DNA from 2 places in the Thalassospira sp. CH_XMU1420-2 genome. Region 2 is predicted to be linked to the other one. Evidence: predicted binding sites of a transcription regulator. Region 2 holds the regulator's gene; the other holds the start of a gene.
What was found. The regulator PhoB, encoded in region 2, activates phosphate uptake and scavenging genes when phosphate is short. The targets are predictions, from matches to a motif close to TNTCATAAAACTGTCA.
Positions count from the first base shown of each region.

Region 1: a site for PhoB is predicted at 4,072-4,087, ahead of WA429_RS17770 (inorganic phosphate transporter). Genes of this name have one in related genera too.

Region 1 is NZ_JAYMEG010000006.1:171,648-177,888, forward strand. Features, by position in the region: gene tgt (tRNA guanosine(34) transglycosylase Tgt) at 1-543, opposite strand, end outside; gene queA (tRNA preQ1(34) S-adenosylmethionine ribosyltransferase-isomerase QueA) at 550-1,602, opposite strand; gene WA429_RS17765 (VUT family protein) at 1,694-2,239, opposite strand; gene WA429_RS17770 (inorganic phosphate transporter) at 2,473-3,999, opposite strand; gene WA429_RS17775 (AsmA family protein) at 4,171-6,241, opposite strand, start outside.
Region 2 is NZ_JAYMEG010000001.1:570,517-576,757, reverse strand. Features, by position in the region: gene WA429_RS02540 (calcium/sodium antiporter) at 1-718, opposite strand, end outside; gene WA429_RS02535 (cation:proton antiporter domain-containing protein) at 1,018-3,087, shown strand; gene phoB (phosphate regulon transcriptional regulator PhoB) at 3,200-3,898, opposite strand; gene phoU (phosphate signaling complex protein PhoU) at 3,916-4,638, opposite strand; gene pstB (phosphate ABC transporter ATP-binding protein PstB) at 4,661-5,464, opposite strand; gene pstA (phosphate ABC transporter permease PstA) at 5,466-6,241, opposite strand, start outside.

The sequences.
Region 1 (6,241 bases), on a different contig from region 2:
GCCTTCGCGTTCGACAAAGGCGTCCTTGGAACGCGTGGCCCAGCGCATCGACATCTGCATGCTTTCGCGGGCCTGCTGTTCGGTTGCCGGGAACGGCGTGCATTCATCAAAGGCCATGGTGATGGTCGAACCCAGCAAATGCTGGATTTCCATCGAGCGTTCCGGCGTCAGGTTAAACTTGCGCCCGTCAATGTGGCTTTTGAAGGTGACGCCTTCTTCGGTGATCTTGCGCAATTTTGCCAGCGACATGACCTGATACCCGCCACTGTCAGTCAGGATCGGCTTGTCCCAGTTCATGAATTTGTGCAAACCACCAAGACGCGCAATGCGTTCCGCACCGGGACGCAGCATCAGGTGATAGGTATTACCCAAAAGGATTTGCGCACCGGTATCGGCGACGTTTTCCGGCAACATGCCCTTAACCGTGGCGGCAGTCCCCACCGGCATGAAAGTCGGCGTATCGATCACGCCGTGCGCGGTGTGGATGCGCCCCAAGCGGGCCTTGCCATCCTGGGCAAGCAATTCATAGCGAAATTCGGTCATGACAATTTATGTCCGTGCATCAATTTTACTGGCGCATTCAAGCAGACTGCAATCGCCATAAGAATAAAAACGGTATTCGTTTTCGATCGCGTGGTTATAGGCGCCCTTCATGCGCTCAAACCCGGCAAAGGCCGAAACCAGCATGAACAGGGTCGAACGCGGCAGATGGAAGTTGGTCAAAAGCATGTCGACCGCTCGGAACTTATACCCCGGCGTGATAAAGATGTCGGTTTCCGCCTCGAACGGTTCAACCACACCATCTTCGCGCGCTGCACTTTCAAGCAGGCGCAGCGACGTCGTACCCACCGCAACAACGCGTCCGCCATTGGCGCGCGTTTCGTTGATCAGATCAGCGATTTCCTTGCTGATCGATCCCCATTCCGCATGCATTTTATGGTCATCGGTATCATCAACCTTGACCGGAAGGAACGTGCCCGCCCCGACATGCAGGGTAATGGTGCGGCGATTGATCCCGCGTGCATCCAGATTGGCCAAAAGTTCCGGGGTAAAATGCAAGCCCGCTGTCGGGGCGGCCACAGCACCATCTTTTTGCGCAAAGATGGTCTGATAATCGGATTTGTCCTGATCATTGCCGCCGGCTTCGCGACGGATATAGGGCGGCAACGGCATGACACCGTATTTTTCAAGTGCCGCGATCAGATCAGCACCCGAACGGTTGAATTTCAGCGTAACCTCGCCGCCATCCTTTTTATCAAGCACTTCGGCTTCGAATTCGTCATTGACCTTGAAGGTTTCCCCGATCCGAAGCTTTTTGGCCGGCTTTGCAAACGCCACCCATTCGGCCAGTCCTTCCTGCTTGTGCAGGGTGACTTCGACCTTGGCGTCACCGCGCTTGCCAAACAGGCGCGCCGGGATCACGCGGGTATCATTTGAAATAAGCAAATCACCCGGGCGCAAAATATCGGGCAGTTCGCGCACGATACGGTCGGTCATTCCGCCAGCAGACAGATCAAGCATGCGTGCAGCATCACGCGGATTTGCCGGATGTTCGGCAATGCGTTCGCGCGGCAATTCGAAATCGAACAGATCGACTTTCATGGATCGGGATTATTCCGGTTGATTGGACAAACAATTGAAGGGGCGTTTTATGCGCCCCTTCGTTCAAAACCACAAGGCTTGGCGCGTCATATCAGCCCTGTGCCGGTTCCGCATTCAGGCGCGGCGTTACCACCGCCATCAACAGACGGAACGGCGCAAGACAGGTCAGCGCCATGATCACCTTGGCGGTGAAATCACCCAGTGCCCAGGTATCCCAAGGAAGACCGGTCCCGGCAAAGGCGATCGAAAAGAACAATGCCGTATCAACTGCCGAACCGATGCCAGATGAAACAAGAGGTGCTTTCCACCAGGTTGCCTGACGCAGTTTGTCAAAGATGGTGACATCAAGCATCTGGGCAATCAGGAAAGCAGTACCGGACGCGATGGCGATCCGTGTGTCCGCAAGGATCAGCGACAACACAACAGCCAGGGCAAAGCCCGCCAGCACAACAATACGTGCGGCCCCTGCACCGCGTGCACGGTTGGTCAGATCGGTTACCAGAAACGCCACCGGATAGGTAAAGGCGCCATAGGTCAGCCAATCTGCCAACACACCCGGAAGCGGGTATTCGACCAGAATGTTCGACGCAACAACAGTCGCCGCCATTGCCAGAATGCCGAAAATGATCGCTTTCATCTTTTCGTCCTTCAAAAAGGTGAACCCACGCATAACAAATCTCGCGGCCCACCTTACTGGGCGACGATCAAGACCGGGTTCGGATAACTTTGGTTGGGGCGCTGTTTACGCCCCGCCCCCCGTATGGTCAAGGAAAAACGGCGGCCAGGTTACCCTGACCGCCGCTGCAGATCGCTGCAAGTCGCCCCGGGGAAAGTGGGACGCCGTGCCGCGAAACTTTATTCTTATTGCAATTACAGCATGATACCGCGAATGGTGAAGAACAGCAGCGCCCCAAGGAAGGCACCGGCCGGAACCGTCACCACCCAGGCTGTTGCAATCGTCACCGCATAGCGACGGCGCACCAGAAGACGCTTGCGCAGTTTCTTCTCGGCCCGTTCGGCTTCGTTCGGATCAATCTGACGCAATGCTTCGAGATGTTCGTCGGACTGTTCGCCTTCCGGCGCGTCCACCAGCATCGGCGGTGCCACCTGACGACGACGATGCGACAGGCTTTCACGCAGGAAACCGACACCAAACACCGCGCCGACCGCAATATGGGTCGAGCTGACAGGAAGACCGAGTGCCGAGGCCACAATCACGGTCAATGCCGCGGAAAGCGCAACCGTATAGGCACGGATCGGATCAAGTTTGGTGATTTTGGAGCCAACGGTTTTGATCAGTTTCGGACCAAACAGGATCAGACCAGCCGAAATACCAAGTGCACCAATCACCATAACCCAGATCGGGATCGGGGCCTTGGTCACGATTTCACCGCTATCCACACCTGATACGATGGCTGCAAGCGGGCCAATCGCGTTGGCAACGTCGTTAGAACCGTGGGCAAAGGACAAAAGAGCTGCCGACACAACAAGCGGAATACGGAACAGCGATGCAATTTCCTTGCGCCGTCCGGTCATCGATGCCGATGCACGGATCACGGCCTTGCGAACCGGAATGACCGTAATGAAGAATGCGGCGATACCAATGGCAATCACAACCGGGGTATCGGCCTTCCAGACTTTCTTCACACCCTTCATCATCAGATACATCGAGAATGCCGAAACCATCACGCCCACAAGGATCGGAACCCATTTGCGTGCGGCCGCAACGCGGTCCTCGGTATAGATGATGCGGAATTTGATAAAGGCCAAGAAGCCCGCGGCAATCAGACCACCCAGAACCGGGGAAATCACCCAGCTGGCAGCAATGGTGCCCATGGTCGGCCAGTTGACAGCACCAAGCCCGACGGCAGCCATGCCAGCCCCCATCACACCGCCAACGATCGAATGCGTGGTTGATACCGGCGCCCCGAGCCAGGTCGCCAGGTTCAGCCAAAGGGCAGCAGCCAAAAGCGCCGCCATCATCGCCCAGACAAAGGTCTGTGCATCAGGCATCTGGTTTGGATCGATAATGCCGTTCTTGATGGTCCCGACAACGTCGCCACCGGCAATGATCGCACCTGCGGCTTCGAAAACGGCGGCAATCAACAGCGCGCCAACCATGGTCAGTGCTTTCGAGCCGACCGCAGGACCGACATTGTTGGCAACATCATTGGCACCGATATTGAGCGCCATGTAACCGCCGATCACTGCAGCGGCGATCAGGAAGCCACTTTGCGGCAGTCCGCCCATGTGAAAGGCGACAAACGCACTACAGGCAAGCAGGAAAACAATGGCAAGACCAAGTTTTGCACTGATAGACGCAGTTGCGCCCATCCCGGCATCCATGCGCTTTTGCCACTTGAGGTCCTTATCCAGAGCAGTTTTTTTAACCGACATAATCAACCGTTACCACAAAAGGGAATCGACGCGCGGATCATGTCGAAGCCGAGCCCGTTTGTTAAGGTTTTTTTGCCGTTATATTACAACATACGAACAACCGTCTGAGGACAAACGAAAAACGGCCCCGCAATGCAGGGCCGTTTTCTGTGTAATCACAATGCCGGACGCCTAGCGACCAAACTGATTCAAAAGCCCTTTCAAAAGGCCCTTTGCAGCATCTTCGGGTGAATTGCCACCCGATCCGGTATCACTGTTGCCAGAGCTGCTTCCGCCAAGTGCCTTATCAAGGATGTTATCAAGAACCTTGACCGCAACCTTGTCCATGCGTCCGGTAATGACCGGATCATCGATCTTGCCTTTGGCATAAACGCTAAACGGCGGCAGTTCTTCGATCTTCTTGGAAAAATCGAAATCTGCGGTCGTATCCATCACCCATTTCGGAAGATCAAGCGTCGCATCGGCATCCGCCGTCCCGACACGCGAAAGCGCTTCGACACGGGTGGTCTTGGCAATGCCCTTGGTGATGGTGATGTCACCTTCAAGCGATTGCAGCAGATCGTTGTTACCAACCCCTTCGACGACCATTGCCTGTGGCCCCTGACGCAGCAGGGCTTCGATATTCAGTTTCGGATCACTCGACCGTTTTGACGCATTGCTGAACCGGACTTCGGTCAAAACCAGATTGGCCGTGCCGTTCAGGGCCGAAACCAGACGGCGTGACGTATTGCCCGATGCCGTAACATCGAATTTAAGGTTCGCACCGCCAATAATCGTATCATTGGCCACCTTGATCGGCGTCAGCCTTTCGATCCGCGCACCATCAAGATCCCCCTTAAGGGCAAGCTGCGGCACATCCGTATTACGTGCATCAAACGTCCCGTTGATGGCAAGATCACCATCCCCCAACAATCCCTTGAAGTTCGAGATCGTCAGAAGTCCCTGAACCAGGGTTGCCTTCAGATCCGGATTCACAAGGCTGTGAGTATCGAAATCAAGCTGATCAAGCGCAATGGCGATGTCGGCATCAATCGATCGCAATGCCGATACGTCAATGACAGTATCATCCCAAGGCGTACCATCACGGGCATCAACCCGTGTTGCGGTCATGCTTGCCGGAAGATTGAACGCGGCCTTGCGCGGACCACTGCCAATACCGGGCATAAGACCCGCGCGCTTTTGTGCTGGCAGGAACGGATCGACGACCAGTTTGCCACCAGAAAGTGCGACAGTCAGTTTTGGCTGTGCCTGGCTGCCATCAAAGGTCACCTTACCCGCGGTTTCGAACGCACCAAGCACAAGCTTCAGATCATCAAGCGTAACATTTTGCGCATTGCCCTTGACCGTGCTGGAAACGGCCAGTCGGCCAAGATTGCCTGATGGCGTATAGGTCGGCGCAACAAGATCAAGCGCGCGGTTCAGACTGGATGCCTGCACCGCCAGTTTGCCATCCAGTCCCGGATTGGCACCCAGCATCTGTGACACCACACCATCAAGTGCCACCTGCATAAGCGGGTTGGACACATCAAGTTTAAGGGTCGGACCGGTAATCGGACCATTCAGGCCAAGATTTGCCTGAATGCTTTTATAGCTGCTTGCCGGCGCCGGAAGCGTAATGCCCGTAAGCTTGACAAGCGGTTCCAGTGTCTTTGCGGTTACCCGGACAGACAGATTTTCAAAAGCCGGGATGTCGGCACTGCCATTAAAGGTACCCTTTGCCGATGCACTCAGCCCTGCGGCATCTGAAACGGCAAAATTGCCAAGGGTGATATCGCGCCCCTTGATGCTGCCATCAATCATGATGCCGCGCACCGCAACACCCGACGAAATGATTTCATCGGCAGCCAGCCGGTAATTTGCCGCCAGCCCATCAAGTGGCGCCAATGCGTCCTTGATGACCTTGACCATGTCTTCCTTGGCCGCGGTCGCGTTTGAAACACCATTCGCAGTCCCGCCGGTGGCGGACGTTCCGGTTGCGGTGCCATTACCCGCGCTGCCCGACGTCGTTGCGGATGCATCGCCGCCGGTCTGGGCGGTTGCGACATACTGATCAAGATTGATCCGGTCGAGCTTCAAGCCGATGCCAAGTGCCGGCAGCCCCGACCCGCCAAGATTGGCAACAACCGCACCACGAATGGCGGTGTCATCAATCCGAAGATCAAGATCGGAAATGTTCAACTGATCGGGCGTTCCCTTGATCCCGCCAGTCAGTGAGAACCGGCGCAGCCTGTCTGCACGAACA
Region 2 (6,241 bases):
CTGAATGACCACGGAATGCCGCGACCACAGATGCCGCAAGTTCGGGCAATGACGTTCCGAACGCAACCAGCGTCAAACCGATAACGGCCTCGGAAACACCGAACTGCCGGGCAACGGCAACGCCACCGTCAACAAGCCATTCCGCCCCGAACATCAGTGCGACAATCCCGATCAGGGTTGCCGCAAGCGGCTTGGCCCAACCTTTGGGCACCTCGCCAACTTCATCGACTTCTTCTTCATGCAAATGGCTGGCTTCGCTGGGCATGTTTTTGTCATGCTTGTAGGTGAAATACCAGATAGCCGCCAACACACACAGCATCAGGGCCCCGGCCCACCGGTCAATCGCCCCGAACATGCAAAGTGCGATGAACAAAACGGTGCCCAGCAGCATGGTGCCGCCATCGCGAACAACCGTGATGCGTCCTGCCGCAACCGGTTTAAGCACCGCAACCGCACCGAGGATCAGCAGGATATTGGCAATATTGGAACCGACCACATTGCCCATCGCAATATCGGCCGTTCCTTTGAGCGATGCGTTCAATGACACGACAAATTCCGGCGCCGATGTCCCGGCCGCAACGATCGTCAAACCGACAATGACTTTTGACACCCCAAGCAAAAGAGCCAATCCAACGGCACCACGCACGATAAATTCGCCACCAGCCGTCAACAGGACAAGACCGGCGATAATCTGAAGATAGGGGATAAGCTGTTCCAAGACGCGTTTGCTCTTATTGGGTGTCAATTATATGGACCTGATCAGGCCCGCGGAACATGGCATCTGGCACCGGGATTGGCAAGTCATCAGGGCATGACAATTTTCACAGCACACAATTGAATTCCCCGCCCGGCGCATTAGGTCAAACCAACAAGACAAGCCTTGAAACAGATCAAACCGGTACGGGTTAATTGCCTTGGCATCGTCAAATTTCCACAGGACGATACCGTTCAATTCCGCTATCCTGATCATCTCGTTGTTTTCAAATATTTATCTGCTTTGCCGGATCGATTCTGACCATGCATCACAGCGTTCTGTTCGAGCTGTTCCTGATCCTTGCTGCGGCTGTGGTTGCAGTACCCATCGCGCATCGTTTGCGCGCCAATTCGATTATCGGTTTTCTGATCGGCGGATTTTGCATCGGGCCATTCGGGTTTGGACTGATTACCGAACGCGAAGACATTTCCACAGTTGCCGAACTGGGGGTCGTCTTCCTGCTGTTCATGATCGGGCTTGAACTGTCGCGCGAACGATTGCGCGTCATTGGCGGGCGGTTTGCAGCACTCGGCCTGTTGCAGATCCTGGTTTCAATGGCTGCGATCATGGGCGTTCTGGCGCTGCTTGATCTGCCATTGGCGGCATCCCTTGTTATTGCCGGTGCGCTGGCCCTGTCATCAACCGCGATTATCCTTAAACAGTTGTCCGATGACCGGCAGCTCAATACCCGTTTCGGGCGGGCCGCCCTTGCAATCCTCCTGGTCCAGGACGTGGCGGTTGGTCCGTTCCTGATCATGGTTCAGGCGGCGGGCAATGCCGGTACCGAAACCAGCCCGTGGATCAGCATTCTTCTTGGCTTCGGTTCTGTCGCCCTGCTTCTGGTCGCAGGACGGTATCTTTTGCCGCATCTGTTTCGCTATATCGCGTCGCTTAAAAACCCGGAACTGTTTGCGATTGGCACCCTGTTCGTTGTTCTTGCCGCCAGCACCCTGACCGAAGTTTCCGGACTTTCGATGGCACTTGGCGCGTTCATTGCCGGTGTGATGCTGGCCGAAACCGAATTCCGCCATCAGATCGAAGCCGATATCGCGCCATTCCGTGGCGTTTTCCTGTCGCTGTTCTTTATGTCGGTCGGGATGTCGGTCAATGCCAATGTCGTCTATGAACAGTTTGGCAGTGTGCTGCTGTGGCTGATTGCATTGCTTCTGATCAAGACGGCCGTTCTGTTTGTCTTGTCCTTGGCGATCCGGTTTGAACGGGGTTCGGCCCTTCGTGTTGCGATGAGCCTGGCAGCAGGCGGTGAATTTGCATTCGTCATGTTTGCACTGGCGGCCCAGAATGGTGCAATTCCGCGTGATCTTGCCGCGATGCTGATCCCGGTGGTTGCCTTGTCGATGGCATTGACACCGACCCTGATCAATCTTGGTCACCGGATCGAGGAAAAGCTGCACCCCAAGGAAGACGACCAGCTTGGCCCGATCTCGGATGAAACCGAAGGCATCCACCAGCATGTTCTGGTCATCGGCAGCGGGCGTGTTGGTCGGGTTTTGGCGCGTCTTTTGAAAACCCGCGATATTCCGTTCATTGTTCTCGACAGTGATGCCCAACAGGTATCGCGCGGCCGTGCAGAGGGACTTCCCGTATTCTTTGCCGATGGGTCACGCCCGGAAACATTCCGCGCCGCCCACACCGATGAAGCCCGTATCGCGGTTGTTGCCATGGGTAACCCGCATGCAACCGAAAAGACCGTGGCGCTTCTACGTCAGCATTATCCGCATCTCAAGATCTTTGCCCGCGCCCAGGACATCACCCATATCGGTCCGCTGTCGCGCAGCGGGGCCGATGCGGCAATTCCCGAAGTACTGGAAACCGGCCTTCGGCTTTCGGATCATGTGCTGTCGGCCTGTGACGTGCCACAAGAAGACATTGATGCCGAAATCGCCAAGTTCCGGCGCGCCGACATGTTGTTGATGAACGAACTGGCACCAAGGACCCAGCGTAAAAAAGCCCCGGAACCGGCACAAGCAGCACCGGCATCAGAAGTCGCACCAGAGACGACATCATCCGCGGCACCTGCATCCGTGGCATCTGCATCCCCGGCGACCGCGAAAACAACAAAGGCATCTGGCACGGCTGCGCAAACCGCAAAACCCAAACCGACGGCAAAGAAACCTGCGTCGCGTGCCATGCCAAAGAAAGCAACCGCGCGCAAGGTTGCGACAAAACCCGCCGCAACCAAAACAACGTCGGGCAAAACCACATCGGCCAAAAAAGCAGCGCCCCGCAAACCGGCGACAAAGACAGCGTCATCAGACAAATCGGCAACATCCGGGTCAAAACGCACCACACGCGGCAAAGCTAAAGACAGCTAAATGCAAAACCCCCGCGGCCTGTGGCAACGGGGGTTTTGTTTGATCTGAGTGTCAGAATTTTTTCCGACGAGCCATCCAACTAGCCAGCAGCCCGGCCTTGTGGCCGGATCAATCAGGCCGCAGTTTCCGAGTCCAGCGCATAGCCGGCTGCCCGAACCGTCCGGATGATGTCGCGGGTACCTTTGACATCATTCAGGGCCTTGCGCAGGCGGCGGATATGCACATCAACCGTGCGGGTTTCGACATAAATGTTCGGCCCCCAAACAGCATTCAAAAGCTGCTCGCGGGAGAAAACACGCCCCGGATGTTCAAGGAAGTAACGCAGAAGACGAAATTCGGTCGGACCAAGGTGGATGGCCTTGCCATTACGGCTGACGCGATGGGCGGCAAGATCCATTTCGATATCGGAATAGACCAACTGCCCTTGTGGTTGCGCCGGACCGGATCGGCGCAGAAGTGCGCGAATACGTGCCAGCAACTCGCCAATCGCGAACGGTTTGGTGACATAGTCATCAGCACCGGTATCAAGGCCGCGAATGCGATCCCCTTCTTCGCCGCGCGCAGTCACCATGATGACCGGCAAATCGCGGCTTTCGGGTTTGCGGCGGATCTGACGGCAAACCTCGATCCCCGACATGACCGGCAACATCCAGTCCAGAAGGACAAGATCAACATGCGTTTCAGCAAGAATTTTCAACGCTTCGTCACCGTCACCGGCTTCGACAACCTGCATCCCCTCACGTTCGAGGTTGTAGCGCAACATGGTTACGATTGCAGCTTCGTCCTCGACGATAAGAACCGTTGGGTCCATCTTCCTATGCTCCAGTGTCACTCATTCGGTTCGACAACAGCAAAGTTCGCTGCATCATTTTTTGGCCGGTCGATTGCCGGCAGGTCTTCGCCCTTGATCCGGTAATAGATCGTTTCGGCGATATTGGTGGCATGATCGCCAATACGTTCGATGTTCTTGGCGATGAACAGCATGTGGGTCGATGCCGTAATGTTGCGCGGATCTTCCATCATGTAGGTCAGCAATTCGCGGAACAGCGAATTGTACATGTCATCGACTTCCTGATCGCGCGCCCAGACGCGTTCCGCCTTTTCGGCGTCACCTTCGATATAGGCGTCGAGAACATCTTTGATGATTTCCTGTGCAAGCTTGCCCATATTCGGGATCACCTGGACCGGACGGATCGGCGGGATCTGGTTCAGGACCTGGGCACGTTTGGCAATGTTCTTGGCCAAATCACCAATACGCTCAAGATCATTGGACAGCTTAAGCGCCGTCACGACCTGACGCAGGTCATCAGCCATCGGCTGGCGCAGGGCCAGAAGACGGACCGCAAAGTCCTGCACTTCCTGTTCGAGAACATCGATACGATGGTCTGAAAGAATGACTTTTTCAGCCAGTTCCGAGTCACGCTTTACAATAGAGCGGATCGCAGAGATCAGCTGACTTTCTGCAAGCCCGCCCATCTGCGAGATGATGTTGTTCAGACGGGTCAGTTCCTCGTCGAACGAACTCACGATATGTGTTTTGTCGTCAGCCATTTATGCGTTCTCCTCGTATCGCTTAACCAAAGCGACCGGTAATGTAACCCTTGGTGCGGTCGTCTTTCGGGTTGGTGAAGATCTGATCGGTTTCACCAACTTCTACCAGCTTGCCAAGGTGGAAAAATGCGGTCCGCTGCGATACACGCGCAGCCTGCTGCATGGAGTGCGTCACGATCACGATCGTGTAGTTCGAACGCAGTTCGTCAATCAGCTCTTCGACCTTTGCCGTTGCAATCGGATCAAGTGCCGAGCACGGCTCGTCCATCAGAATGACTTCCGGGCTGACCGCGACCGCACGTGCGATGCAAAGACGCTGCTGCTGACCACCCGAAAGACCGGTAGCGGGCGATTGCAGGCGATCTTTGACTTCCTTGAGAAGACCGGCACGCTCAAGCGAGGTCATGACAATTTCATCAAGTTCGTCACGCGAATTGACCAGACCATGAATACGCGGGCCATAGGCCACGTTGTCATAGATCGATTTCGGGAACGGGTTCGGTTTCTGGAACACCATCCCGATACGTGCGCGCAGCTGAACAACGTCGATCCGCTTGTCATAGATATCGCGGCCATCAAGGGTCACCTTGCCATTGATGGTCACACCATCAATCGTGTCGTTCATGCGGTTCATACACCGCAGGAAGGTCGACTTGCCACAACCCGACGGGCCAATCAAAGCGGTAACCTGACGTTCGACGATATCCAGATTGACATCGAACAGCGCCTGGTTGTCGCTATAGAAAAGATTAAGGTCACGTGCCGTCATTTTCGGGCTTGCGACCGACGGCTCTGCCGTCATTGCGCTCTGGGATACAGCAGCCATTTTACCACTTCCGTTCAAATTTTTTGCGCAGATACACAGCCAGTCCATTCATCAGGATCAGGAAGGCCAGCAACACCATAATCGCTGCCGAGGTTTTCTCGACAAAGGCACGTTCCGGGCTGTCTGCCCACAGATAGATCTGGACCGGCAGAACCGTTGCCGGATCAAGTGCACCACCCGGGATATCAACGATGAAGGCAACCATGCCGATCATCAAAAGCGGTGCCGTTTCACCAAGTGCCTGTGCCATCCCAATGATCGTCCCGGTCAGAATGCCCGGCATCGCCAGCGGCAGCACATGGTGGGTTACGGTCTGAACCGGCGAGGCACCAAGACCAAGGGCCGCCTGGCGTATTGACGGCGGAACCGCCTTGATCGCTGCACGCGACGCAATGATGATGGTCGGCAAGGTCATCAGAGCCAGGGTCAAGCCGCCGACAACCGGGGCCGAACGCGGCAGATGCATGACATTGAGATAGACCTCAAGACCAAGCAGACCGAACACAATCGACGGCACAGCAGCAAGGTTGTTGATATTGACCTCAACAATGGTCGTGAACCGGTTCTTCGGTGCGAATTCTTCAAGATAGACCGCGGCAAGAACCCCGATCGGGAAGGACAGGGCCAAGGTTACAAGCAGGGTATAGAACGACCCGACAGCCGCCCCCCAGATACCGGCAAGTTCCGGCTCGCGGGAGTCACCACTGGTAAAGAAGCGGGCATGGAACTGCTTTTCGACCGCACCGTCTTCGACCAGTGCATTGTACCATCCGATTT